3 regions of the Sporosarcina sp. Y1004 genome follow, and region 2 is predicted to be linked to each of the others. Evidence: riboswitches for the same ligand, from Rfam matches in the RefSeq annotation. Region 2 holds a riboswitch; each other region holds the start of a gene.

Region 1 (10,104 bases), on a different contig from region 2:
CTAGGTCTAGAACTGAGGGATAATACAGGTGCGGAGATTGATTTTGGCGGGGGATCATTAAATAAACTGGACACTATTTCTACGGGAAACATTGATCCCTGCATTAGTGAAAGTCGATTTTTGATTGCGTCTGATGTTGAGAATCCCTTTGTTGGACCTAATGGGGCTTCACACGTGTTTGGTCCGCAAAAGGGCGCGACTAAAGAAATAGCTGAACTCTTAGACAACAACCTTTTACATTTTGCTAATTTGATTGAAAGGGATATAGGCATTAGACTCCATGAACTTCAGGGAGCAGGTGCGGCAGGTGGTTTCGGAGGCGCAGTTCTTGCGTTTTTTCCTTCAACAATAAAGCGGGGTGTAGATGTCGTACTCGAGTATACAAGGCTTGACGAACATCTATTAAATGCAGACCTTGTCATTACGGGCGAAGGACAACTGGATTTTCAAACGGCTTTTGGAAAAACACCCATGGGAGTTACCCAAATGGCAAATAAACGCAATGTATCTACTATAATTCTGGCTGGGTCGCTAATGGGGGATATCGATTCACTTTATCAGTACGGCGTAATTGGAGCATACAGCATCATGAATAAACCGATGAGTTTAAATGAGGCCATGGAAAACGCAAGTGAGCTATTAGAAAAAGTCGCGGAACAAGTTTGTCGTACCTATTTTTCAACTAGAAAAGTGGTTGAATGATATGGAAATCAAAAAACGATTGAAAAGCTAAACAAAAAAGCCCTAAACAGTTCACCTGAACTTGTTTTGGGCTTTTTCATGTTATTGAATTGCTTGAATATCCTTCAAAATTGCATAACCGTTTTTCACCTTTAAGTGAGCAACCAATTGCCCTTTAGCAGATAAATCCTCAAGCTCTTTTCCAGTGTTTTCTGGTACATAGAATCTATCTAAACCAAAGTTAATGGAATGAACGTTTATACCTGTCGTATTTTGATAGTCATAGCCATTCAGTTTTCCAGTTAAGTAAATACTGCCTTTTGGTTTTTTATCAGTTAAGCTATCAAGTACATAAATGTCTCCCTGTTTAACTAGCTTTCCATAAACAGTTAACTGATTGGAATTCGTGTGTTTTTCAATTTTTTTCAAAATACTTGTGGGAATTTCGCTTTTTGCAACTTCCTCAATTTCATAGCGGAGCGTTACATAATCTCCATACAATAAATCTCTCGGATCCACAGGCACAGTTAACAAGCTGATATCTTCACCGTACGTTAGCGCCCATAGCGGTTTAAAAGTCAAGCTAATTAACAATATAAGAGGGATGGCTAATGCAACGATGAAACCAAAACGCTTATTTTTCATCCTGTTCATTGGCTATCACCTTTCCTCTGACGTGTCTTTTCAAACCAGAAACCAAAGCCAATTAGGATCAAACCACCAATGACAAAGAATAGTGATTTTGGCATGAAGTCATATGACAAATCTGCGTAAAAGCGGAAAATCAGTGCACAAACAATGAGAACAGCGGGTAAACTACCGATTTTCAAGAAGAACAGTAGTTTTATCGCGAAAACAATTGTGAAAATAATCGCCATGATTTCGGCAGTATCTCCAGAAACAACATCTATCCAAGTAGTTGGAAATGTTAGAAATAGACCCGCTATTCCATAGACAACTGAACCAAGCCATTCAGACGATAATTGGTACCTGCCAAACGGGTAAAAGGCGAGAAATAACCCAATGATGAAGAAAGTACTTGCAATAAGAAGCCCATGCACATCAAAATAGATGAATAAATTGAAAATAAACGTCATTGCTAAAACCGTATTAGCGATGAACAAACCTCTAGAATGATCGAACCTTTTTTCATTCATCCAAAAAAGAAATGGAATGACAAGTAGAAGGAAGTAAGGTACACCACTGATTCCACCCCATACATTGAATCCATAGATAATGAAAAATCCTGTTGCTACTGCAGCTATAAATTTATCTTTCAAGTAATATGCGAGCGGTAAAATCCCGAGTCCCCACATGAAGAAATCTGCATAGACGCCTGCGCTTAGGTTAAACATTTGGCCAATCAAGAAGATACCAGCACCGTACACAGCCACACCGATATAATAAAGGCTACGCGATGTTTTTGGATAACGTTCTTCCATTTTATAGCCGCCAATATAAAAGCCAGCTGTCGCAAAGAATAATAGAATAAACTTTGCAAGTTTCGGTATTTCCTGCCAATTTCCAGCGATGAAACTTAAAATACCGACACCTATTAAAATGGCTCCAAAGACCAGCAAGACCCGCACAAAACCCACTCGTTCAGTAGGCTCGTATTCCGATAGAAGTGCGCTTCTTTGATCCGTCCCAAGCTTTCCTGCTTGTTCCAAATAGCGAAACTCCTTTTCAAGAACACGGTATTCAGAATTACTGACTTTTCTCTTCATCTAATCGAGCCCCCTATTCCATAGTTTCTCGTATGCTTAATTATACCCGTTTTTATTCATTAACAACACTGGAAGTTAAGGCTATTTTCTAGAACAGTTTAAACTGTATAAGAGACAAGTGGTAGATAGACGAATGAATAGTTTTTGGGCACTCTAGTACTTAGCACATTGTATTCTTTGCTGTGTGCTATAAGAAGTGTTCTTCCTTAAAATGAAAGTAGGGATGCGACGAAATCGCATCCCTACGTATTAAGAAATTTCGATAATGTATTGAAGTCGTTCAATATAGTAATACAACTGTATCCGTATTGCTCATTGTGTGGATTAAATTATTCGCTGGCGATTCTGGACAATTACCATGCGTAATTTTATTAGTACATATCTAAACCCCACGTTTATTCCCCCATATAAGGGTATGGAGCTGAGGTAACACCCTAACGTCATTCATGATAGATGAATTGACGGTCAAATCAACCAACCATTCATACCGATTCAGTAGAGTAGACACTAGCAGTTCATTTTCAGTCGTCGTCGTATCGTCGTTTCCTGTCTGTAAAAAGAAAGGAAAAGCCGGGTAACGTTGGTGGACGGCTTCGGCAAATTTGAAATCCACTTCATCAAAAATGACGATTTTCAAACTAGCCGTCGTATTAAGCAGTTTCTCCATAAATGTATCCAGTTTGCTGAAATCTGTTGCCATTCCAGAACTAGGTGGTTTTGGAGAAAGGGTAATATCATCGATTTCCAACAACCAATCCTGCCAAAAAGAAGCCTGCGTTTCAACCGCAACTTTCCAGCCTTGTTCATGGCATAAATCAACAAGTTCCCCGATACCTTTATGAAGCGCAGGATTCCCACCTGATATTGTTACATGTGAAAATGACTGCCCTCCAATAGCTTTAAGTTCATCTATAATTTCAATTGGTTGTTTCGAAACGCTCTTTCCTGAACCATCCCACGTGAAACTGGAATCACACCACGAGCATGAATAATCACACCCTGATGTCCGAACGAACATCGTTTTCAATCCCATTACCATTCCTTCACCTTGAATAGTTGGTCCGAACACCTCCATCACAGGAATCTTCATACGTTCTCCTCCAGTTTAGGCCGGTAGATGACGTAGCTTGTTGGCGTTTCACGGACAATGACCTGAAGACAGACTGCTTTATTGCTCCTCGTCTGTAGAACTTCCTGAATTGAATTATAAATCTGTTCGGCTAATTTCTCAGTTGTAGGGAAGTTAGCCTTAAATTCAGGATGATCATTCAATACGGAATGATCATATTTATCATGAATAAGGGTTTTGAGTTCCTTGAAATCAATCAGAAAACCAATTGAATCCAATTCATTTCCTCCGATTGTTATGTTCAAATAGTACGTATGCCCATGCATCACTTGGCACTTTCCAGCATTTTCACTCGGAATGTAATGCGCCGCAGAAAAATGCATGTCTTTGTTAAGTTCAAAACGAAACGAGTGCTGAACTTGTGGGTAAAATTGCTGCATCATTCGGAAACACCTTCAGACTTTTTAGTAATGTAAGCAATTAGTCCATCATTTCGTAACACACAAGCTGGACATTCCCCGCAGCCTGAACTTGGAATTCCGTTGTAGCATGTAAGTGTTTTGTGCTGTACAAAATCAAGTGCACCTAATTCATCAGCCATTGCCCAGACCTCGGCCTTATCCAGCCACATTAAAGGCGTATGGATAACAAAGCGCCCATCCATTGCTAAATTCAACGTGACATTCAATGACTTAATAAAATTGTCACGGCAATCTGGATATCCGCTAAAATCAGTTTCACTCACACCCGTTATTAAGTGCCGGGCTCCAATCGCATCCGCATAGACAGCCGCAAACGACAGAAATAGGTGATTCCTTCCTGGAACAAAGGTAGAAGGTAATTCACCATCTACTTCTTTTACTTCGATTTCATCACGTGTCAAAGCATTAGCAGATAGTTGATTAATAAGGCTCATATCGAGCAGTTTAAACGACACACCGAGCTCATCCGCAATTTTTCTTGCACATTCAATTTCCGCTGAATGGCGCTGACCATAATCAAACGTGACCGTCGCAACTTCAGCGAAATTTTTCAATGCCCAAATTAGACATGTTGTACTGTCTTGGCCGCCACTGAATACAACGACTGCTTTTTCATTTTTCATAGTAAACATCTCCTTAGTTTTTTTTGAGAGGGAGTTTTCGAACCTCTTTTTCGAACAATGTTAATAATAGCATAGGAGTAGAAGCTACTAGTAGTAGTTTCCACTTTAAATAAAATGATATATTTATTCAGTATTTATATACCGATTTAATCCTAATCAATTTTAATATATAAAATGTGATTTGTTGGTACATTCATTTGTATAAAGGGAATTGACATCACCAAGGATCAAAAACGGGAAGCATAAAATATATAGGATTAGTGCCGATTAACTCCACAAATTTTTATGATTTATGTATTAAAACGCTTTTTTAGCAGAAGATAATAACGAATCTTAACAATTACCGGGAAGAGTGTTTTTATGGTGCCCATTCGTAATGATGTAATCCCTTTAAAAACTCGAAACGGTATTGCGGATTCAATAATTGTTCGAAACTGCTAATTAAATAAGGGAGGTGTTAAAATCATGAGAACGATACAACGAATTGCCTTGGCTTTGGTAATAATTGGAGCAATCAACTGGGGCTTAATTGGATTCTTTAAGTTTGATTTGGTAGCATCACTATTTGGTGGACAAGAGGCGTTTTTATCACGGGTGGTTTACGGTCTGGTTGGGTTAAGTGGATTGGCTTGCTTGGGTATCTTATTTAATCCAATCGAAGAAACAGTCGCAGATAAAGAAATCAATCGTCGAGGCGTTAATAATCTCAGTTACGATACTGAGTTTGGTGAGGAAACAGATATTGCGAAGTTGCGTGAGTCTTCTAAGAAACCCATTGATGAAAAGAATTCAGCTGACACAAGAAAGAAGGATTCAACAGACAATAAAAAATAAAGGAAGCTGAGCAAAGTTGTGGCATTTGAAAAAACATCCCAGCCTATGTCATATTGACAAGGGCTGGGATGTTTTTTAATGCATTACCAATACTTTTTCGAAGGTATTAATATAAATTGGTGTCAATTTTCATTAATAATTTCATCTACTGTAGATTCAACTTCAGCTCGTGACATTTTTTCTTTACCACTCTTAAGCGTTTTTAATGTTGTTTTTGCCAAGGCAAGTGGGATTTTACAGAATAAAAGAATGTTTTTAGTGTCTAATGACTCTACATAGGCATCCGCTTTATCCAAGTTCTTTGTTGCATAGGAAAACATGTCGTTACGGTCCCAACCATCGGGAATAAAATGAACGCCGCGATCAGCATCTTCCTCTTGATTGCGAAGCATATTGACTGCCTGCAAACCACGTCCGTATCCTATAGCTAATTCACGATCTGTTTTAGTGCCATCATACATCTCCCATATGTCCGAAAGCATAACACCTACTAATCCTGCTACATAGTATGTATATTCATCTAAATCTTCTTTGGTTTTAACTAACCAATCCTTCTCGACCCATTTCGCCATTCCGTCTGCCATAATACTTGTTGACTCTTTTACCTTGTCCATAATATTTTCCGGACAAAAAGATAGCCAATCAGCCAGCCTTAATGTTACTTCAGGTAAAAGGTCCTCATAAGGCTTTAATAGTTGTTGATAGGCTGCACCATCAAAGTCTGCTTTTAAAAGTTCGCTTGTTGAGCGCAAAAGATATTGCTTCGTCTCCGATTGTAATCCTTCGTGATCTTCAATTTCATCAATTGCTCGCATACATAAATATGCTGATCCTACAGACTTTCTTAATGTTGGATTTAGTAATTTGATGGGGATATAAAAGGTTCTACTTGTCAACTTAAGGATGTGCATGGCTTCTTTATTTAACTTTGCTTCATTAATCAATGAAATGATCCCCCTTTCACAATGAGGTTGTTAATGTTTTGACGCGTCAGATAGAAAACAATCAATTACTCGGATAATATCTCAGGTTATTCAGATTGTATTCGCTCACAATATACTTGGATCGTATAATCTTTATTGTATCATGGACGGCAGTAATACGTACAAATAAACTCAGCCTACAACTTAAAGGCTGAGTTTGGATTATATTGCAGTCAACTTCAAATTGATGTCGTAATGTGCAAAAAAGACAAATTATTATTTCGTGTTCTTCTTTTTAGCGGCTTCTTCCAGTTTGCTTTTTGGATCTTTTGATAGGTCAGTATCTGCATAACCTTGGGGTGTTACACTAGTCGCTTTCTTACCCTTATCGTTATTTTTGTCTTTCTCCATTTTTTCACCCCCTATTAAAATGAATTGCTATATGTGATTGTTCCTTGTCACTTCATCTGGATTTGTATCACTGTAGATACCAGTTCCAAGTCCGCCACTCTTGGCAATTAATTCTTTTACTTCATTATAAGTTAGGCCCGAGTTTGCATTTTTTCTTTTTACGTCTTCAATATCTGTTCCAGATACTGTATAAGTTCTTTTGTTCGAATTGCTATTTATGTTCAAAAAGTCACCTCCATTTTGTGTATACTTATGTTCTCTCAATTCAGGATAATTATTCAGGGATTTATTGTCATTGGTGCAAGTGACTATATGGGACACTGCTTCGGAAATACACTATAATTGTCTAGAGTGAAAATCCAAAACACGAAAAAAGGTAATTGCTGATTTATTGGGCCATCAAGGTAGTTCGTCTGTTAGCCGCATTTTACAAATGAGAAATCAATATAAAATAATCGTATAAGTCATAATGAAAAGTCAGTAATCTGAATAGGGATGCTGACTTTTCCATGTTTATAGTTATCAGATTGTGAAAGAGGGCATGCTAATGAAACAAGATTCATCCACACTTAAGGTAATGCGGTGCGGACTAGGCATGACGGATAATGCCCGCAAAGGAATAGCGAAATTGACAATTGGCGAATATGCATTTTTTTCGATGCAAGAATCCTTTTATGTATATATTGAAAAACGACCGAATAATAGACAGGGAAATATGTCGTTTTCAATTTACTTTGATAACGTAGCGAATGAAGTTTTATCAAAACGTCTAAATGATAGAGTGGCCGTAATGGAATGCGTTTATCAAAATGAAAGTTTTTTGGCAACCGGTTTTCAAGTTAGGGGAAGGAAAGAACCCGTCCAGACAAACAGACGTCTTCCAGCACGCTTGAAATTTCTGGTAGGGCGTAGTACAGGTATTGCAATGCCGATTGATCTTTACACAAGCATTCGAGAGTTGCCGATTGCACAAGAACGTTCGGAGTATGTGAAGAAAAGAATTGCCGGCTGGGAAGGCTATCTGCGAGTAGAGGAAAGAATTGCCGATGTCGATGATTTGACGACGCCTTTTTCACACGCATCTTTGAATGCAGACTTCAGTAAATTGACCATTCGATGTAAAGAACTAAAAGGAAATGAATGGAATACTATTAATGGTTTCAGTGTTAAGTTGAAAGGACTTCAAAATGAAATTGGAAATGTTATTAATACGAGTAAGGGCAAAGGGATTGTAGAAATCGAACTGAGTCGCAACTGTAAAGAGATGGCTCGCCGGAATGAATGGAATCCGAATACATATAAGGAAGTAGTATTTAGTAACTTTGCTGCGCTTAGCCAGGTAAGGAGACTTCGAAAGGGGTTCAAAGATCTACAGGATGGACTTGCTGCCAATGCAAATTTGGAGAGGGTACTTTTTGAAGAGCGGCCAGTTGTACGTATTTCCAAGAAACAACAGAATCTTGTTTTTCATAATGAACTTAACCAGTTCCAGAAAGAAGCAGTCACTGGAGCAATGACTTCAAATGATTTGTACGTTATTCAAGGACCACCGGGTACAGGGAAAACGACGGTTATTTCAGAGATATGCCACCAGAATGTCAAAGCAGGTCTGCGTACTCTCGTTGCTTCCCAAGCAAACCTTGCTGTGGATAATGCACTCGGAAGACTTCTATCTCATCAGGACGTCCGAATTTTACGTTATGGTCGAACTGAAAGTATTGAAGAAGAAGGCAAAAAGTTCATTGAAGAAAACGTAGCTATAAACTGGAAAGACGTGACGTTGAATACCATCAATGCAAAACGCCAGTCGAATACAAATAGAGAAAGACAAATAAATGATTTGTTAGTTAGTCATGGCGTAAAGTTAACAGAAATGAAGAATGAATTGATGTCTTTAGACAAAAAAGTTGAATTGAAGGAAGCCGCTCAAGAAGAATACATAACTAATTCTTTGACAATGAAAAAGCAACTTACTAATCTGAAGAACTTGAAAGAAGAAAGTGATAAGTTGGTCAAAATTCAGGCCGCATTCATCCAATCTGAAACGACGTTAACCAGTGATGTTAATCGACTTGAAGAGCTCGTCTTATCGAAAAGCACAAGTATAGCTACAGCGGGGCAAATGGAAAAATTAGAACTACGAATAGAAAAGCTTCAATACTTCATTAGCTATAGTCAAACAGTAAATAAGATTGACGAGATGAATAGGTCCATTGGGGCCCTTCATAAAGAAGTACAAATAATAAATACCAAAAAGAAGCGACTTCATGTATTTTTGGAGGATATTCAAAAAATCACTAAAATAGATCGTTTACAAAAACACATGGATTCGTTTGAAATTATTCCACACTTCAACACACAGTGGAAAATTACCGAGTTAAATCAATTGATCGCCACTATTAAATCTGAAACAGCGGATGTTGGATACAGTGAGTGGCAAGAACTTTCACAGCGACTATACAATGCCATTGAAATGATTGAGCGTTTATTGAAAGATAATGGTTTTATTAAGAAAGAACTGAAAAGAACAGTAAATGATAAATATAGTTCTATTAAAGAAATTCATGGCCTTATTGACCGTGTAGGTAAATTTCTAATTCACCCATCTACCAAGAGCAGCCTAGAAACGCGTAGCTACTCGGCACAAAAATATGACAATCTCGAAAAGATAGCAATTGCACTTGAAATGTTATATGAAAGAAAGAGATTTTCAGAATTGCAAGAAGCAGGTTTTGAAAAACAAAATCAAATTAAGATAAACTCGAAAAAAATGTATTCAGTCATAAAAACCGAAATTAGCGAACAGACGAATCAATCCATAGTGGAAATAGGACAAGAAAAAAAAGCAATCGACTTAATTGTTAGTAATCACCAAGCTGAGATCATCAGTCTTCAGCAAACGGCCATGAAACTTTTAGAAAAAGTGGAACCCGTTGACGAAACTATGACAATCAGTGCTGCAATAGAGGAATTGAAGAAAAATGAGATCGTTTTTTCGGATTATAATGAGAATAAGAAGGATATCAAACAATATAAAGATGAATTAGAAAAGAAAAAGCATGAAAATAGAATTAATGCAGAACATCATTTAGATACTTCAAAGGCACTTGAAGATATTAGAGATAAAACTGAGGCATTGAGCAGCAATCTCATGAAGTTGGAAAAAGTAATGATGACCTTGGATAAGCTATTGGATGAAAATCCTGAAGAAATCCGTAAACAAGTTTTAACTACCATTCAAACCATTTCCACTGAAGTAGAAAAACTTAAAGTAGAAAAAGAACGACTACCAATAACAGATAAACTCCAAAAAGAATGGGTTTCACTTCTGACTAATGCCACTGAATATGATTT
Region 2 (10,104 bases):
ATGCCCTTCATTCACTAAATAACCTTGAAGAGACGCAAACCTATTTTCAGAATCCTGTGAAACCATTATCCCACTATTTCGTCTTATTTACAATAAACAGGGGGGATTTTTTGGAGAAATCGCTTTTTTTTGCTATGCCATTAATCAACATCGCTATTCTTATCTGGATTGAACAAAGTCTTGAGGTTGAATACATATGGAAAACGATGGCGAAGGTTGTTCTATTTCTACTGATTCCACTCATTATATATAGAAAGTTTGGATTTCCATTCTTACGCTTACGCGGTACAGATTCTAAAAGTATGGGTATCGCAATCACTTCGGGAATCTTAATAATGGCCGTTATCATCATGTCATTTCTCTTATTAAAGCCATTCATTAATCTAAATGAACTTATTGGCGATTTAGAAGACGCTGGTGTAACAGCTACAGTGTTCCCTTTCATCGCATTCTATATCTTGTTCGGTAATTCGATACTGGAGGAGTTTTACTTCCGCGGCCTGTTGCCTAATATTATAAGCAATTCAAAAGTCCGGCTTCTTGTTCCATCCTTCCTGTTCGCAATTTACCATATCGCAATTTTTCTACCTTGGTTCAGTCCAGCACTTCTCGTAGTTGCCGTTGCAGGACTCTGGTTGGGAGGAGTGATCTTTCAGTTGGCCAATGAAAAAAGCGGAACCATTTTGCCCTCTTGGACAGTTCATATGTTTGCAGATATCGGTGTTTTACTTGTTGGAGTGTATATTATTTACTTCTATTGAAAGAATGATCAATTTGCGTACTTTACCTAATCATTCCCGCCAAAGGAAAGCCTTAAACCCATTTCAATCGTAACGAATCCGCAAATAGAAAGAAGCCGTACGCAATACCCTTGAGTAAAGGCATTGAGTACAACTCACATCATTGTCCATTTATTAAACCGCTGCCACGACGACCGTTACTTTGAATAAATCTCCATCTACTTCAATTTTCATATTCCCATTATGCAAATCGACGATGGATTGTGCTATCGCAAGACCAAGTCCAGAACCGTCCGTTTGGCGTGATGCATCAGCCCTTTTGAATCGTTCAAACAATTCGTCGGTGTTTTCACCAAGCTCATACTTCGTCACATTTTTCACGACGAATTCCGCGTTATCTCCCACTTTTCGAAGTGTAATATAGACACGGGTACCCGGCAATGTGTATTTAATGGCGTTGACAATCAAATTATCCAGTACGCGCCACCATCTTTTCCCGTCGACATAGGCAACAAGCGTAGACTCTGGTAAGTTCACCCTAAAATCAAGGCCCGATTTCGAAATTTCTTCTTCGTGTTCTGCAAGTGCTTGTTGAAGCAATTGTGTCAAATCGACGCGTTGTTTGTGAAGCTCCAAGTTACCGCTTGCCATTTTCGAAACTTCAAACAAATCCTCAATCAATGTCTTTAAACGCTGTGATTTCCTATCTAAGATATCTATATATTTTGCTCTATCTTCAGCTGTGATATCTGCCTTTTTCAATAGATCCGTGTACGTAATAATGGACGTTAATGGTGTCCTAAGATCATGACTAACGTTCGTAATAAGTTCCGTTTTTAGGCGTTCACTCTTCGCTTGTTCGGTCATGGAACTGCGGACACCTTCGCGTAGGTTATTGAGATTCCGCGCATGGTCTGCAAGCGGTGATTTTCCTTCGATTTTAATTTCCTCATGAAGACGTCCATTCGCCATCGCTTCAGTAGCCACAATAATACGATTCAAATACGCCGTTCTTCTCACGAAAATATAGAGGAATGGCAGCCCAGCAAACAATACAAGTGGAATGTAAATCATAATTAATATGGGTTGCATGAGAACGACGGCAAACCCGATGCCCGCTAGGAAAAAGCCAATTAATAGAAGGAACGATTGAACACCAATTGAACGATTCAAAAACATCCCTTGCCATGCAAGTATAAATCTCATACTATAACTATCCTTAATTTCTTGTTTCAACACCACTTCATCTTTTATTCGCTCCATGAAATTAACCAGCTGTAACACTGTTAGAAATACGAGGAGTGTAAGGAATACAAAAGAAATTACATATATAACCAAATTTTCGAGGCTATAAAAATAAGCATAGTCTGCAACAAACAATAAATTAATATAGAGCATCAGCAATGTTGTAACCAGCAGAGCTCCTTTTACATCGATTTTTAAACGACTATACCAGTCCGCCCCTCTTCTATCCTTCACCCAGTTCTTATTGAAACGAAACTTTGTCAACAGAAGGATTAATGCAATTAGCCCGACAATCCAAGTGCTATAGGCAATATATTTTGATTTGTTAAACCAGGCTGCAAGTTGACCATGAGACCCTTCCTGTGATATCCCTTTTGAAATGACGACAATACCCTCGAAAGTCCGATCTGGGTTTCCGATTATTGAGCGGTTACTGTCGATGTATTCCCCAGTATGGTTTCCTGTGTACTGGTATAAATCAGCATTTTTTATTCGAAGTGACTTAGCCTTGAAGTACCCTTCCTTGGAATTGTACATTCTCTTGTAGGCGGCGGGCGCTTTGACATCACCGGACGCAAACGTTTCACCCGTTTCCACATCTTTCAACTCATAGGCAACCCACCGGAAGTTATAATCGTCCACACCATTGAATCTTTCACTTACATATTGTTCAAGCGCTTCTCCTTTTTCTTCACGGACTTTTGCCTCTACATGTTTATCATCTTGGAAGTTTTTTCGAATATCATCTATTTTCACTTCTTGCTCTTTAATCAGTTCTGTTTTTAACACTTCATTGCCAGCCGCTTTCGCTTCTTCAATTCGGTCTTGATATTGGGCTGTAATATTGGAAATTTGTTCAGCCAATGTGCCGTAACGCTCACGATGTTCGTCGATTTCCTCCTGTGATACTTTGATTTGTTTTTTCTCCTTTTCCACATCAATCGGATTCAAAACGGTTGTACTAATTTTATCGTAAAAATACTCCATTTCAGATTTAAAATCCTCTGTATCAACAAAGCTATTCCCGATAAACTTTGGACCCGTATTTATAAAAGAGACAAGCGCAGTTAAAAACAAGGCGATAAGAATCGACCAGACAATAAGAGGCATTCGTTTATTTTTCATATTCACACATTTCCTTTCACTATCCGGGTGAAGTAAGCAATCGCCCTACTGGAACGTTCCATTCCATTTCCGACCAGGTCAATGATGTGGGAGAAACAGTAACCGATACTCAAAGCGGCAATGACAATCGCGATGATTGACCAAACTACAGCCCAGTCATTTTTCGATTTTGTAACCAATGCCCCACACCACCTTTACATATCTCGGATTTTTCGGATCTGCTTCGATTTTTTCGCGTATTTTACGTATATGTACCGCAACGATATTTTCAGCATTGTACGCTGCTTCATTCCAAACGCGTTCGTAGATTTCGTTGATTGAAAATACACGCCCCGCATTCTTCATCAGCAACTCTGTAATTTTGTATTCAATTGGTGTCAGTTTTACCACGCCACCGTCAATAGTGATTTCCTTTGCTTCTTCATCCAGAACTAGCCCGTCGATTTCTACTTTTTTCTGGCCATCGTACGTCCCAAATTGGATATAGCGACGCAATTGTGACTTCACACGAGCCATCAACTCCATTGGATGGAACGGTTTCGTCACATAATCATCTGCACCAACGGATAGTCCATGAATTTTATCGGAGTCTTCCACCTTCGCACTCAGCATGATAATCGGGATATTGCGCGCTTCCCGAATTTTGAACGTCGCTGTAATACCATCCATATTTGGCATCATTATATCGAGAATTAGAAGATGGACATCATTCGACTCCAGTAGCTCAAGCGCCTCTACACCGTCCGCCGCCTTCAGTACCTCATAACCTTCATTTTTCAAATATATTTCAATCCCGTTACGGATGTCCTGATCGTCATCCGCTACAAGCACTGTGAATTTCGCCATCTTCCGCACCTCGCTTTTCTCTATGATACCAATTGTACCCGCCAAATCTTAACATTCACCAACTGTAATTATGAAGAAAGTCTTAAGAACAGATTATATATGTTCGATTAAAGAATCCCGTTGAATCTATTTAATGAGAGAGTTGTGATTCGGGGTGTGGATTATAGACCGCTCGGCGCTTTGGGGATGCCTCTCGCCATGAGCCTGGATTAACGCTTCGCATCCAGTCTCAGGGCTTAGGCTACCCCTTTGCCGCGCCTAAGCTGGGGTGTCCATTATCGAGAGAGTGCGGTTTGGAGTGTGGTTTGTAGATCGCTTGGCGCTTTGGGGATGCCTCTCGCCATGAGCCTGGATTAGCGCTTCGCATCCAGTCTCAGAGCTTCGGCTACCCCTTTGCCGCGCCTGCGCTGATGTGTTCATAATCGAGAGAAGTGTGATTTTGAGATGTAAATGCTGAGATTATAATGTGATTACTATTTGATACTAATTTCATTGAAGAAAGACACACTGCAGATTGCACTAATCTCCGATAAAGAAATGCGCTTTCTTACATAGACCATCCAGCGAAGGCGCGACTTCGTGGTAGCCGAAGCGATAAGACTGAAAGCGGTCTTCTTTCTGGCTTATCGCGGGAGGCATCCACAAAGCGCAAAGCGGTATTAGCGGGATTTCTGAATCTAACTATAATGTTGGTACTTTTATTAATCACCTCCGCAATTATAGATAAAGAAATACGCTTTCTTACAAGGTCTATCCAGCTACCACGAAGCGGCAAGCGGTATTAGCAGAGTTTCTAATTCATTCACTTGTTTCGTGACTTTTTCAATGGCCTACCGTATTCATTTGTTCAACATAAATATCGGTGAAAAACCCCTGTTCTCCCAACTATTGATGGGGGAACAGGGGTTTATTCATTTAACAAGCTAGACTTCTTCACTTTTCTACCACTGAGCGTCAATACGAGGATTCCGCCTAGCAACATAGCAATGCCCGTCCAGGACGTTCCGTCGAGATGCTCGCCAACCACAATAACACTCAAAACAGCTGCAGTAAGCGGTTCAGCAAGTGATAGGGTAACGGCAGAGGACGATGGAATTCTTTTTAATCCGGTTGAAAACAGGATGTACGCTACACTTGTCGTAATTATTCCAAGATACAGTACCACAGATATTCCCCGAGCAGAAATCAGACCTTCCGTTTCGAATAAAAGCAAAAATGGCATCATCATCAACGCACTAATGGAAAAGATGACTGCAACAGCAGGTACAGCATCCACTTTTTCAAGTACTTCTTTATTTACAAGTGCGTAAAAGGCAAACAATAGCCCTGCACCAAGCGACATCAAAACACCTACTGGATTAACAACGATACCGTCTTTATTTAAAAATAGCAGTGCACACCCCACAATCGCAAGAGCGGTAGCTGTAAGCCAAATAAATGTCGGACGGCGTTTTAACAAGAACCATTCGATGATTCCAGAAAAAACAGGCGAACTGCCGATGGTAACGACCGTCCCTATCGCGACACCGGTTAATCTGACAGAAGAAAAGAATAGATACTGGAAAATGGCCATTGAAATAGCCGCGTAAATCGTAGCTTTCCACGGCCAATTCTTGAAATCAATTTTACGCATGATTAGTAATAGAATCAGCAATGAAAAACCACCCACCGCAAGCCGTGATGCACCAACTGTCAATGGATGGATGGTTTGCGGTAGGAACGTTTGTGCAGTGCCAGTTGTTCCCCATAGTATTGCACCTAACAACACGAGTGTGTAGGCAATTCGCTGCGACATGATTCCACTGCTCCTTTTCCCTTTATATATAGAAGATACCATATAATTCGAGAGTTCCAACATTTCAAGTTCACTTGACACGACTAGTAACTATGTACTATAATCACTAATTGTTCACACGTGGTTCGTAACCATCCCACGCTAAAAAACTAGGAGGAAATAAGTAATGAAAATAAAAACAATGGCCATAAGCGGGATCATTGCCGCTTTATATGTAGCCGTATCTCTATTAATAGCACCACTGGCTTATTCAGCAATCCAATTTCGTATCTCCGAGCTGTTCAACCATCTTATAGTGTTTAATAAGAAGTTCTTCTTTGGTATTGTGCTCGGAGTATTCGTCACAAACTTGTTTTCTCCACTTGGCATGTATGATCTATTTTTCGGCGTGAGTCAATCAATTATAGCTCTTTCAATCACGATATTTTCCGCTAAATTTATATCTGGAGTTTTCAAGCGAATGGTCTTCAACACACTAGTTTTCACCTTTACCATGTTCATCATTGCTTTCGAGTTAAACCTAGCATTAGAGCTCCCTTTCCTACTTACATGGTTAACAGTTGCAATCGGTGAATTTGTTGTCATGGCAATTGGAATTCCGATTATGATGGCTTTGAATAAACGGCTAAACTTCAAGAAATTGATTTAACCGAAACAGCACCCGCCACTTTGTCTTCAACTGAATTTTCCAAGGAGGGCTTAGATGTATATCTCCATTCAAGAAACTGCAGAATATCTTAGCATGCCCGTCGAACAAATTCAGAAGTATGTAAGAGAAGGACGGATTCGTTCTGTCCATGACGGCGAACAATTTCTAGTGAACAAAGATCAGTTTGGTCTTTATTTAGAACAGCTCGAAACATTAAAACACCAAATTGACGAATGGCGTAACGAACCCATTCCACCCGATCGCGACATTAAAGATGAAGATTGAAATACCGGCTGAAAATCTACGGATTTTCAGCTATTTTTATTTAAATAGAGTACTCCGCATCGTCCGTGTACACGAATGGAAAGGACTATAAACGGGAATACTTATTTAACCGAACAGTTGCTTTCATAACATTTTGCTAGTATAGTTGAAAACTGTTTCTAAATTACCAGTAACACGAGGGGGAAGTATGAAGAAAATATCAAACGTTTTTTATATCACAATTGGTCTCATCATATTGACCGTTGGATATGGCGCATTCGCTCCTGAAAGTTTTGAAGCAATAACAACGAACATCAAAAATGTTGTTGCATCAACATTCGGTTGGTACTACATGTTGCTCATGTCATTTATGGTAGTCCTGAGTATCTTTTTCATCATAAGTCCATATGGGAAGATTCGTCTCGGAAAAGATGCAGATCGACCGCAATTTTCAACGGTTACTTGGATTGCCATGCTCTTTTCTGCAGGGATGGGTATCGGACTCGTCTTTTATGGTGCCGCAGAACCATTGTCACATTTTGGAATCAATCCTGCCACGGAAGCTCCAAATACAGATGCAGCTTTTAAAGAAGGGCTACGACAGACTTTCTTCCATTGGGGGCTCCATGTGTGGGCAATGTACGGTGTTATCGCACTATCTCTTGCCTTCTTCCAGTTCCGCAAAGGCGAACCGGGATTAATTTCAGCAACATTGAAGCCGATATTCGGCAAAAAAATGGTTGGTCCGTGGGGCGTTCTCGTCGATGTACTCGCAGTATTCGCGACATCTTTTGGAGTTGCTACATCGCTCGGCTTCGGTGCTGTTCAAATTAATGCAGGCCTTCATTACTTATTTGACGTTAAAATTAATATCTTTTCTCAATTTGTCATCATCGGGGTCGTTACTATCATATTCATCGGTTCCGCTTGGTCAGGACTTAGCAGGGGTATTAAATATTTGTCGAATACCAATTTAGTACTTGCACTCGCACTTCTCGGATTTGTGGTTATAGCGGGCCCGACATTGCTTATTTTCAATATGTTTACTGATTCTTTTGGAGGCTATTTATCAAATCTCGTTCAAATGAGTTTTCGCACAGCACCTTTAGACTCCGGGGATCGTAGTTGGCTTGACAGCTGGACCATTTTCTACTGGGCTTGGTGGATCTCATGGGCACCATTTGTAAGTATGTTTATTGCCCGCGTTTCAAAAGGACGTACCATTCGCGAATTCATGATTGGTGTACTTGTTGCCCCTACGCTCCTTGGATCATTCTGGTTTTCAGCGTTTGGAACAACAGCCATCGATATCCAGAAAAGCGGCGTTCTCGATTTGGCGAAAGCCGATACGGAACTAGTCATTTTTGAAATGTTTAGTGCAATGCCTTTGTCTATCGCCGTTTCAGTATTTGCCATATTACTGATTGCTTCCTTTTTCATTACTTCTGCAGATTCAGCAACTTTTGTTTTAGGCATGCAGTCGACAAACGGTTCGTTGACACCCCCAAATACGGTTAAACTCATTTGGGGGATCATCCAATCGACAATTGCCCTCATTTTACTTTCTGTCGGCGGACTTACAGCCTTGCAAAACACCATTATCATCGCGGCGTTGCCATTCTCATTCGTCATGTTGCTGATGGTTGCCTCATTGATCAAAGCATTGAAAGTAGAAGCTAAGTTAATGAAGCTAAAAAAATGAGTTGAAAAGGCGATTCCTGAGATGGAATCGCCTTTTTCTTAACTTTTGATAAGAACCTTTTCACGTTGTCCAACCATATATAAGAAGTCTCCGATCAATGCGCTTGCTGTCGGATACATGCCTGCTCCCGGGCCAACAAGAGTAAGGGACCCTAGATAATCAGTTTCAACAATAATTGCATTATCAACACCGTCGACTCCATATAACGGATTGTCAGGACCAATCAGTACCGGTCCCACACTTCCTCGCAAGACACCCTTTTCATCAATTGAAATCTCCGCGATATGCCGATAACGAAGTTTCCCCTTTAATGCTTCCGCAACATCTTCAGTTTTAACTCCATCGATTCCGACTATCGGAATGTCTCGCCAATCAGGCTGGGTACCAAATGACAGTGCACTTAAAATCATCAGTTTTCGAAAAGCATCTTTACCACTAACATCGTCAGTCGGATCTGCTTCTGCATAACCGAGCTCTTGTGCTTCAAAAAGTGCAGTGTTAAATGGAACTTTCTCTTCCCGCATCTTTGTCAAAATGAAATTTGAGGTTCCATTTAAAATCCCTCTGATTCGTCGTACTCGATCTGCAGGTAACAAGTTTTTCACTGTACGGATAATTGGTACTCCACCCGCTGTAGTTGCTTCATAACCGACCTGAACGCCCCGGAATTCCGCATGCTTCAATAATGCCGGACCATGTGTCGCGAACATTTTCTTATTTGCCGTTATAATGTTTTTGCCCTTTTCGATTGCATCTGAAAGATACGTATAAGCAGGTTCCTCACCAACAATTGCCTCAAAGATGAAATCAATGTCCGGGTTCATCAGTATGTCCTGGATGTCTCCCGTCACTTTTACCCCTGGTGTTGCTAGACGTACTTTCGCTATATCGCGAACAAGGATGGCAACTATATCGATTTCACAGCCTGTTTGTTGCTTAATCTCATTCTTTCTTTCATTCAAAATTCTGTAAATCCCTTCACCTACAGTGCCGAAGCCGAGTAGAGCAACCTTGATTGACGGCATTTCGCCACCTCCATGGACTGCTTAATAACAAGTCCCCATTTTTCAGATTCTCTTAAATGGCTATAGGGCGTAACAAACTAAGACGATTGTCATAGCCATCTTTCTTCCAAAAATTATACTGTTACAGCGACTGCTGCTTCAATAGCCTGCGCTAAATCTGCAATAATGTCTTCTGCTGATTCAAGACCGACCGATAGTCTAATTAGTTCCTCGGTAACGCCTGATTTTTTCAAATCTTCAGGGCCAAGCTGCTGGTGCGTCGTTGAAGCAGGATGGATGATCAAGGATTTTGCATCGCCAACGTTAGCTACGTGCGACCAGATTTTAACGTTGTCAATTACGTTTCGACCAGCCTCACGCCCGCCTTTGATACCGAAAACGATAATGGAGCCGAAGCCGTTTTTCAAGTACTTTTTCGCAAGGTCATATGATGGGTGATCTTCGTTCCCAGTATACGTTACCCATTCAACAGATGGATGCTGTTTCAAGAATTCTGCCACTTTGATAGCATTTTCATTATGTCTTGTCACACGCAGATGCAGTGTTTCAAGTCCTTGTAAGAAGTTAAAGGCACTATCCGGATCTAAGCAAGGTCCAAAGTCTCGTAACAATTGAACACGTAGCTTAGTGGCAAACGCCGCGCCTGCAGTGTCAATTCCATAACGAAGGCCATGGTAAGATTCATCCGGCTCAGTAAAGCCTGGGAACCGTCC
Region 3 (10,104 bases), on a different contig from region 2:
CAAAGATGCAAGTACAGCTTTTTGTGCATGCAATCGGTTCCCTGCTTGTTGGAAAACATAAGAATTTGGACCATCGATAACAGAAGTCGCTACTTCTTCTTCACGGTGAGCAGGTAAACAATGCAAGAACATGTAATCCTTTTTCGCATGAGCCACCAAACTGTCGTTAATTTGAAACTCTTTGAATGCTTCGAGACGTGCGGCCGCTTCTTCTTCTTGCCCCATACTCGTCCAGACATCAGTATAAACAACATCTGCATCTGTAACAGCCTCAACAGGATTCGTCGTTTCAAAAACACTTCCACCATTTTTTACAGCAATAGCTTGTGCTTTCACTAAAAGATTCGGATTGTATTCAAATCCTTTTGGTGTTGCGACAGCTACATGCATACCCATATGTGCTGCGGCAATGACCAGGGAATGTGCTACATTATTTCCATCCCCAATGTATGCTAACTTCATTCCCTCTAATGACCCTTTCACTTCCAAAACCGTCAGTAAATCTGCTAATGCCTGACATGGATGAAAAATATCCGTCAAGCCATTGATAACTGGAACCGAAGTATGTTGTGCCAATTCTTTCACCATTTCATGTGAGTTCGCACGAATCATGACGCCATCTAAATACTCAGACAGTACATGACCAGTATCATAAACCGATTCCCCACGCCCAATTTGCAAGTCGCGTGCATTCATGAATATCGCATGCCCACCTAGCTGGATCATTCCCACTTCGAATGAAATACGTGTGCGCGTTGAATGCTTCTCAAAAATCATACCGAGTGTTTTTCCCGCCAATAAATTTGGCATCTTGCCAGCTGCCATCTCTTTTTTCATAGTATCCGCTTTATATAATAGATACGCTACCTCATCACGCGTATAGTCCAGTAGTGTCAATAGATCTTTCCCTTTTAATCCTGCTAATATTTTAGTTTCGTCCAAGTCAATCATCACCACTTCTTCATCCCCTATCGTTTATTTCAATTGGTATCTCTGATTATATGTATGCATAAATATAAAGTCAAGTGTATTTTTATAGATATTCATAAATAAAAAAGGCTTAAGCCATTTTACTGGCCTAAGCACACCTTTTAAATCTTATTCGAAAGTGATTTTATTTACAGTATCCCGGTCTAATTTTTTAATAACTGCGACAATCAGTTTTACCGTATTTTCAAAATCTTCACGGTGTAAAATTCCTGCATGGGAATGAATATATCTTGTTGGTATACAAATCGCAAGTGATGGTACACCCTTTCCAGAAAGATGGATTGAACCCGCGTCCGTCCCACCACCTGGAATTGTTTCGAACTGATATGGAATACCATTTTCTTCAGCGGTATCGACTACTAGCTCACGCAATCCTTTATGTGAAACCATTGAAGCATCGAATAATAAAATTTGTGGACCATCGCCCATTTTGCCCGTCGCTTCTTTTGAAGTGACACCTGGCGTATCACCTGCAATCCCTACATCAACTGCAAAACCGATATCCGGTTGAATTTTCGTTGCCGTCGTTCGTGCACCCCGCAGTCCAATTTCTTCTTGTGCAGCCCCGACGCCGAAAACGATATTCGGGTGTTTTTCGCCTTTAAGCGCTTTCATAACATCGATAGCGATTGCGCAGCCGATACGGTTATCCCATGCTTTTGCAAGGAGGTATTTGTCATTTTTCATCACTGTGAATTCAAAATAAGGCACTACCATATCTCCGGGCAGAATACCCCATTCCATTGCTTCTTCCTTTGAAGTTGCTCCGACGTCAATGAACATATCTTTAATATCGACAGGTTTTTTACGTGCTTCCGGTGATAATATATGCGGAGGTTTTGATCCTATAACACCTGTAATTGTATCGCCTTTGCGTGTAACGATTGTCACGCGCTGCGCAAGCATCACTTGTGACCACCAGCCTCCAACGGTTTGAAACGACAGGAAGCCTCTATCATCTATTTTAGATATCATGAATCCGACTTCATCAAGGTGACCAGCAAGCATGATTTTAGGTCCATTTTCTTCGCCCGTTTTCTTCGCAATCAAAGATCCGAGTCCATCCTGTTCGATTTCATCCGCAAATGGCGTTATGTACTTTTTCATCACTTCACGGGGTTCACGTTCATTTCCTGGAATCCCTTTAGCATCCGTTAACTCTTTTAGCATCGCTAATGTATCGTCTAATTTTGTCAATTACTTCGCCCTCCTAAATATGTCCCTATGAGTAGTATATGCGAAAAGTGAAGTGTTATCAAAAAACTAGGTTTTAATATATCCTTAAACAAAAATACCCCCCAACCAAAAGTTAGATTGAGGAATTTTAGTTTACATCAACTATCAAAAGATAATTTTTTGGACGTGTATATAGTGAATTTCCTAGGTGGCTCTAGTGCTGTTATAATAACTCTTTACGCAAATCGGCAGCGCTTTTTGGTGATAGTAAACCAGGTGCAATATCAAATACTGTTTTTGCGCCTGTTTCACCTTTCTCATTCAACCTGTAAGCTGCGCGTGCGTATGCAACGAGTACACTTGAAGTAAATTCGGGATTGCTACCCAGTTTTAGTGAATACTCCATTACTTGTGTATTGCCAACACCTGTCTTACCGCTACGAATTACAAAACCGCCGTGTGGCATTGCCGAGTGGTCCTGCTTCAATTCTTCTTCAGTGATAAAGGTAACAGTCGTATCGTAGTCAGAGAAGTAGTCTGGCATTGTTACAATCGTGTTTCGCACTTCTTCAGCGTCAACGCCTTGTTCCAAGACCACATAGCATTCACGCGTATGTTTCTCACGCGTCGACAATTCTGGTAACGAACCATCCCGCACGCGATCGACTGCATCTGAATCAGGAATCGTATATTGAACAGCACCTTTTACACCATCAATTCTTCTGAGTGCGTCGGAATGTCCTTGGCTTAACCCTTTGCCCCAAAATGTATACGTTGCTCCTTCTGATAATACTGTTTCACCGAACAAACGATTGATGGAAAATAGACCCGGATCCCATCCGACGGAAATGATCGCAGTCTTACCATTCGGTTTAGCCGTTGCATCAACCGATTCAAAGTATCCTGGAATTTTTGCATGCGTATCAAAACTATCGACAGTATTGAAGAGAGCAGAAAGAGCTGGTCCTTGTTCCGGTAAATCATTTTTTGATCCACCGCAAAGAATTAGGACATCAATATCTTCTGTATAATTTTGGATGTCAGACATCATATGAACAGGTATATTGCCATTCAGCAGTTTAACGTCCTCTGGCTTCCTCCTTGTAAATACGCTTACCAGTTCCATATCGTTGTTTTGAGCAATCGCGTATTCAACACCGCGGCCTAAATTTCCATAACCTGCAATTCCGACTCTAATTGTCATCGTTTTTATTCCCCTTTCGATCTAATGCTTTCAATTTCAGCAATTTACTATATAAGTTTATCTCTTTATTCGTCATCTTTCTATATAACTCATCTGCTTTTGCTAAAAAACATTCATCAATCAAGACAAATCCATATCCAGTGCCGCTTTGTCTAATCAAAGGAAGTGCTTCATACTTTAATGGATATCCGCCATCTTCTCTTAAGAACCCTTTTAATGATTTCATATATTTCATAATGGCACTATGAAGTTTTTCATTTCTATGCATCGGTTCTGATGATGTAAAGACGAATGTCGTTGTTTCGCCATATGGACTGCTTCCTTCTGAATTCGCTGCATGTTCTGCAACCCATCCTGTAAAACGGCCATTGTCGGCCAATTGAATGATTTTATCAAAAACCGTACTTAAAATTTCATTTATCATAAAAGACAAGTCTGGTTCTTCTTCTATCAACTTTTCATTATCAAAGTGCATGACCCATCCTGCAGTCGTCATTTCACGATCCAAAACTGTTTCAATTTCAATATACGGACCCGGATTTCGTGACTCGTCATGGTACAGTTCTGCAAGAGTGATTTGCATATCATTCTGCACGGACTCCGGAATAGTCATAAGCATTTGCTTGTCTATCGTCACTAAATCATTTACTACTCTTCCAAAATAAAACGGAATTTCTTTCTGTATGCTTATCAAAGCTGAAGCCAATCTAGACTTTTCATCGTCTGCACGAATATTTAGTTTAAATGGAATCGTCACCACATGACCAACGCTAGTCCAAATAACTGCTTCCATAAAAATCGCTTCGATGGATGAATACGCATGCTTCACTACAATTCCCGCTTTAACGACAGAATTCGCCTCAAAGTGATTTGTTTGAATAAATATTTCAATTGAAGTATCAGATGCGATATGTGCAATTACTGGTGATCCTAAATTGAATGATTGGTGAACATTCATATATTCAGGTTTATTCAAATCGGCAACTTGGCGTTCTGACAAATCCCTAGCGTAAAAAGGCTCGTAGTAATCCTCCAATTCCAGTTCAACAAAAATATACTGTTTTTCAATTTGCGCTTCATTCTTTGTATTATCTTGTTTACTGAAAAGTTTTTTAAGGAAACTCATTCATTTCTCACCTCTTTTTCTATCAGATCTAATCGTAATCTTATCGCTACAGTTCGTATTATGGCAAACCAAATGGATTGTTCACAATCTATCCTTTTCCCCTTAGCTCAAACTAATGCTAAAATATAGAACGGTATCTATATAATTGAAAAGAGGCTACATTATGCGTGGGTTTGTTTACCTCATTGTATTTTTCTCGTTTTTCGACTTATTTTCACAACTTCCCGTTATGAGTCCATTTGCATTATCACTTGGTGCTACGCCATTCCTCGTAGGACTTGCGGTAGGTATCTATTCATTTTCTAACACAATCGGGAATGTCATTTCAGGTTTCATGACCGACAAACGAGGTCCATTCCTCATACTAGTACTCGGACTTTTTGCGACAGCGATTTCTCTCTTCCTCTACGCGTTTGTTTCTGGGCCGATGTCACTGCTCGGGGTGCGATTCGTTCATGGTTTTATGGAAGGACTAATTGTTCCCGCAGCCTTCACTTTCCTAGCAAATCGTGCAGAAGGTTCAAAACGTGGTAAAAGTGTTGCAATTTCGGGTGCATTCGTTGGAATGGCCGCAATTTTAGGACCTGCATACGGCGGTATTGTTGCTGCGAAAACAAGCACCTCATACATTATGGCGGTCAACGGCGGGATTATGCTGTTGTTAGCAATACTAGCATTCTTTGTTCTTCGTTCTTATACATATGTACGAAAACAACCTTCACAAGGTGCTGGTGAATTCCAGGTTATTAATCTGTTCCAGCATCCCGGAATGGTCAGAGCTTTTGCTGGGGCATTCTTTTTAATGTTTTCACAAGGTGTACTAGCTCTTGTTTTACCGTTAAAAGTAGCTTCGCTCGGATTCGATACGAAAACGACGGGGTTATTATTAAGTACATTCGGCGTGGTTGCAATTCTAATCTTTTTATTACCCATTAATCGAATTTTTGACCGCGTACGACCGGTTGTGACGCTAGCATTCGGAATTGCACTCATGGGATTGAGTATGTTGTTCCTAAGCCAAATTGAAGAATTGAATTACTTGTATGTCGCAATGGGTATTTACGGAGCGGGATTTGCTTTCCTATTCCCATCGATCAACTCACTGCTAATCGATTCTTCGTCTGCTGAATTCCGTGGAAAAGCTTATGGTTATTTCTATGCATTCTTCTCAATAGGCGTTGTTGCTGGTTCGGGACTTATCGGCTTCCTCGACCTAGAATATCGAGGAGCATTCATGCTGACTGGTTTCCTCCTGCTGGCAGTTGCTCTGTATGCGTTAATTGGCTTAACAAAAAGAGAAGCTATTGACAAATCAGAGTAGGTCGTTTAATGTCAGATACGAAATGAATACCCTGTTCGGGAGAGGTTCATAGCGACCCTCTTAAAAAAACTATGGATTACGGAATTTAAGTCATGTGCATTCGATATGGCTCTTTTTTCCGGCGCCTATGGACCTCCCTGACAAATTTATGGGAGGTTTTTTAATTGGCTGGAAGAGATGAGGCAACACTGACCGACTTAACTTTACTCGGTAATCAAAACACAAAATACGTGTATGAATACAACCCTGACGTTTTAGAGTCAGTCGACAACATGCATATCAATCGTGATTATTTCGTGAAATTTAATTGTCCTGAATTCACTTCACTTTGCCCAATGACCGGGCAACCCGATTTTGCAACGATGTATATCAGTTTCATTCCAGACAAAAAGCTAGTAGAGAGTAAAGCACTTAAATTATATCTCTTCAGTTTCCGCAATCATGGCGATTTCCATGAAGACTGTGTCAATATCATTATGAATGATTTAATTAAACTGATTGAACCACGTTACATCGAAGTATGGGGTAAGTTCACACCACGCGGCGGATTATCAATAGACCCTTATTGTAACTATGGTAAACCCGGCACGAAATACGAAAAAATGGCAGAACACCGGATGATGAATCATGATATGTATCCGGAAAAAGTAGATAACCGTTAAAAAATTAAGCTTAAGGTAGTAAACGCTACCCCAATTGCTATGTGGATTTAAATTGTTGTCACCCGTTATTGATGAGCGGTTGGACTATACTTAACATCATTGAAGATAAATCAGTTGTCTATTCAGAAGAATAAAGAGGCAGGTACTATCCCATTTTGGAATAGTACCTGCCTCTTTTTTTCAAAGTTCATCAAGCATTTTGCATTTGATAATTCTTGATTTCTTCCATGAACGGATCACCGTATCGTTCCAATTTCGCAAGTCCTACACCGTTTACTTCTAGGAACGCATCATTCGTGATTGGCATTCTTGCTGCCATGTCCCGTAATGTTTTATCGGAAAAGACAACGAACGGTGGTACACCGGCTTCTTGAGCCAGTTTCATACGAAGTGCACGGAGCTGATCGAATAACGGATCATCATTTGCGACTTGCATAGTAACAACAGAAACTTTGCGATGTACTGTCACCTTGCCTGTCAGTACATCTTTTCCTGCTTCACTAACATAAATGGTCGGAAATTGCCCATTTTCCACGCCAAGATAACTTTCCGAAATTATAAACTCAATAAAATCAGAAATGTCTTTAGCGCTGCGTCCTTTCATCAAACCATATGTCGTTAATTTATCGAAACCGAATTCAATCACTTTCTTGTTCCGTGATCCGGTTAATACTTGCGCAATCATAGACTTACCAAATCGTTGGCCCATTCGAATGACGCATGACAATACTTTTTGAACATCTTCCGTGACGTCTGTACTTTCACGAGTGTCAGTGCAATTGGCACATCTTCCACAATCCACTACATCCGTCTCTCCGAAATACAAGATAATGAACTTTTGTAGACAAGTTTCCGTATGGCAATAATCAATCATGGACTGTAATTTCTCCAGCTCAGCGGGAATTCTACTTTGGTCTTGCGATTGGTCAATTAAGAAACGTTGTGTTTGCACATCCTGCGATGAAAAGAGCACCGTACATGCACTATCGAGCCCATCACGGCCTGCACGGCCTGCCTCCTGATAATAACTCTCCATGTTTTTCGGCATTTGGTAATGAATAACGTAACGAATATTGGACTTGTCAATTCCCATTCCAAATGCATTCGTCGCTACCATAACAGCGGCTTCGTCATTTAAAAAGCGGTCTTGGCCGGATTGGCGTTCAATATCCCCAAGTCCAGCATGGTATTTTGCGACTTTCACTCCACTTCTTTGTAGAAAGTCATGCACTGAATCGACGGCTTTACGAGTCGCGGCATAGATGATACCCGCTTCCCCTTCATTTTTCCGAACATATTCTTTTACGAATTTCTCACGGTCTTGCCCTTTAACAACGGAAAAAGTTAGATTTGCTCGTTCAAAACCAGTCATTACTGTATTATTTTCACTAATTCCGAGCTGCTTGCAAATATCTTCCCGAACTGCCGGCGTAGCAGTAGCTGTTAAAGCAAGTAGAACCGGTTTTTTATCAAACAAAGAAACGATGCTACTAATATTTCGATAACTAGGTCGGAAATCGTGACCCCATTGTGAAATACAATGCGCTTCGTCGATGGCAACCATCGGAATTTTCATCAAACGCAACTGATTTTTAAAAGAGGGAGAGTCAAGACGTTCTGGTGCCACATAAAGAAGCTGATATTCACCCTGCACAGCTCTTTCCATCGTATCAAAGTATTCCTCCGATGACATCGAACTGTTGATGTATGCTGCCGGAATCCCAACTTGATGGAGCGCGTCAACCTGGTCTTTCATCAATGAGATTAGTGGTGAAATAACGAGGACTGTACCATCCATCACAAGTGCGGGAACCTGATAACAAACAGACTTACCGCCGCCAGTCGGCATAACACAAAGCATATCTTGATAATCCATAACACCACGGATTACTTGCTCTTGTCCTATCCTGAAAGAAGGGTATCCGAAATACGTTGTTAATATCTTTAATGCTTTTTCGATTTTTACCGTCTCCTTCCAATATATGTCGATATTAAAATAGCCTTAGTCAGAAACTGGGGACTAGACGAAGAAAAAAGCACCGGGTAATGGTGCTTTTTGTAGGTTTAGTTTTCAAAAAGCATACGTTCCTCGTCGCGGCTATGTATTTCATTGACGACAATCAAAGCGTGAAATTTGTGTAGTGCAGCAGGGCTTAAATTTTCTTCTTCGCGCAATTGCTCAATGTCTTTCACAATAATTCGCAGTAAATCATGATCCCGTGTCAATTGAATAACTGCGTCCTTTAAGTCCGGGTTGCGTTCAGCAACTTCTCCGTAAAATCCTTGTTCTTCCGCATCCGCATGACTAATAACACGTGTCTTCCAATATTCAATCAAGTCATCTGCCGCTTGATTCGCTAATTCAGATCTCCCTGTTTTAAGAAATCCATCATACCCTCTGTTTTACCCATTGCTCCTGAAAGTCCACCTTCATGTATCGCGCGGTGAGAGTGAAGGTGTTTGAGTGCAGGTCCAGCCATTTCAATCATCCTTTCATCTCGAGCATTTCTTTAAGAATACCAGATTTGAAGGCATAATGGAATGATTGCCGGGTTATCATTAGATCAGTTTCGTTTTCAACACAGCTTTGCCTTCTGCCACTTCGATTTCTGCGTATGCGCCGTTGACAAATGTCATTTGAGGAGGCACATGTCCGATATCTGCATTGTAAACGATTGGAATACCTGTCAGCTTGGACAGTCTTTCCATTGCATCTACATCACTAAACCCACCTTGGGCGATTCCTGCCGCTGTCCTGCCGAATAGGATGCCTGCAGTATTATCCAACCAGCCTGCATTATGCATTTGAAGAATAGATCTATAGAAATCGGAAGCATCCAATTCACAATTCTCAAGCGCCCATACAATTTGATCATTCGCAACATATTTTTCCCGGAATGTTTTTACGTCCCCAAATGGCGTTCCAATAAGATGACGGATTGTGTCAATACAGCCAGCTAATAGCCGTCCTTCAAACCGAACAGGATGATCTCCTATCGTTTCCCATGCTGTCTCCATATCCAATTTAAAGACATAAGGATCTGGTGTTGCAAAATGCTGCCATTCTGATTGGAACTTTTCAGATGAATGCTGAATAATTGTATCCCCAGCGGATGCCTTAAGCACTTCCAGGAATTTCGAAGTAACTGGGTCCCATTCATCACTCCTTAAATCAACAAAATTTGTTCCATGAACTGTAGCGATGCCAGTTAATAGTGTAATCGTCAACAGCAATGTACTAGTATCCGAGTAACCCATTGCCCATTTCGGCTTCAATTCTTCGTAATTTATAAGCGGAAGAATTTCAGACAAAAAGTGGCCGCCCCATGGAGGGATAACCGCATTTATATTATCATCCGTCATCATATCTAGAAATTCCTTAACACGTATTTCTTTCGGTGCTGAAGTCAGTTTTTCATTCGTCCAGACAGTCTCCCCAAGGAGTACGGTGTATCCCCTTTTCTCAAATTGATGGGCGGCTTTTCTCAGCAGATGATGCAACTCACTTTCAACACCTGATGAAGTCGCGGTGACTCCGATTGTTTGGCCGATGCCTATTGGTTCAGGATAACGAATCATGGTCATTTCCCCTACTTTCAATGATCTTTTTATAATCGAGTCAATT

The links. Region 2 has a riboswitch for preQ1 ahead of AC25Y6_RS08085 (QueT transporter family protein). Riboswitches for the same ligand answer to the same signal wherever they lie in the genome.
Region 1: it holds a riboswitch for preQ1, as region 2 does, so the genes downstream of both, queC (7-cyano-7-deazaguanine synthase QueC) here and AC25Y6_RS08085 (QueT transporter family protein) in region 2, are expected to answer to the same signal.
Region 3: it holds a riboswitch for preQ1, as region 2 does, so the genes downstream of both, queF (preQ(1) synthase) here and AC25Y6_RS08085 (QueT transporter family protein) in region 2, are expected to answer to the same signal.

What each region holds. Positions count from the first base shown of each region.
Region 1 is NZ_JBYHFQ010000004.1:153,689-163,792, forward strand. It holds gene AC25Y6_RS04720 (glycerate kinase family protein) at 1-702, shown strand, start outside; gene AC25Y6_RS04725 (GDYXXLXY domain-containing protein) at 784-1,335, opposite strand; gene AC25Y6_RS04730 (DUF2157 domain-containing protein) at 1,332-2,408, opposite strand; gene queE (7-carboxy-7-deazaguanine synthase QueE) at 2,791-3,498, opposite strand; gene queD (6-carboxytetrahydropterin synthase QueD) at 3,495-3,920, opposite strand; gene queC (7-cyano-7-deazaguanine synthase QueC) at 3,917-4,582, opposite strand; PreQ1 riboswitch class I at 4,590-4,634, opposite strand; gene AC25Y6_RS04750 (DUF378 domain-containing protein) at 5,048-5,416, shown strand; gene AC25Y6_RS04755 (squalene/phytoene synthase family protein) at 5,539-6,360, opposite strand; gene sspL (small, acid-soluble spore protein L) at 6,616-6,750, opposite strand; gene AC25Y6_RS04765 (gamma-type small acid-soluble spore protein) at 6,778-6,975, opposite strand; gene AC25Y6_RS04770 (AAA domain-containing protein) at 7,298-10,104, shown strand, end outside.
Region 2 is NZ_JBYHFQ010000008.1:96,700-106,803, reverse strand. It holds gene AC25Y6_RS08110 (CPBP family intramembrane glutamic endopeptidase) at 111-761, shown strand; gene AC25Y6_RS08105 (sensor histidine kinase) at 915-3,110, opposite strand; gene AC25Y6_RS08100 (hypothetical protein) at 3,113-3,289, opposite strand; gene AC25Y6_RS08095 (response regulator transcription factor) at 3,267-3,956, opposite strand; gene AC25Y6_RS08090 (DMT family transporter) at 4,864-5,751, opposite strand; PreQ1 riboswitch class I at 5,866-5,910, shown strand; gene AC25Y6_RS08085 (QueT transporter family protein) at 5,918-6,400, shown strand; gene AC25Y6_RS08080 (excisionase family DNA-binding protein) at 6,455-6,685, shown strand; gene AC25Y6_RS08075 (BCCT family transporter) at 6,873-8,366, shown strand; gene AC25Y6_RS08070 (homoserine dehydrogenase) at 8,405-9,391, opposite strand; gene AC25Y6_RS08065 (O-acetylhomoserine aminocarboxypropyltransferase/cysteine synthase family protein) at 9,505-10,104, opposite strand, start outside.
Region 3 is NZ_JBYHFQ010000016.1:74,403-84,506, forward strand. It holds gene argF (ornithine carbamoyltransferase) at 1-951, opposite strand, end outside; gene AC25Y6_RS12220 (M42 family metallopeptidase) at 1,099-2,187, opposite strand; gene AC25Y6_RS12225 (diaminopimelate dehydrogenase) at 2,390-3,370, opposite strand; gene AC25Y6_RS12230 (hypothetical protein) at 3,360-4,496, opposite strand; gene AC25Y6_RS12235 (MFS transporter) at 4,660-5,817, shown strand; PreQ1 riboswitch class I at 5,853-5,896, shown strand; gene queF (preQ(1) synthase) at 5,982-6,479, shown strand; gene recQ (DNA helicase RecQ) at 6,670-8,439, opposite strand; gene AC25Y6_RS12250 (hemerythrin domain-containing protein) at 8,544-8,816, opposite strand; gene AC25Y6_RS12255 (hypothetical protein) at 8,837-8,959, opposite strand; gene AC25Y6_RS12260 (S66 family peptidase) at 9,039-10,058, opposite strand.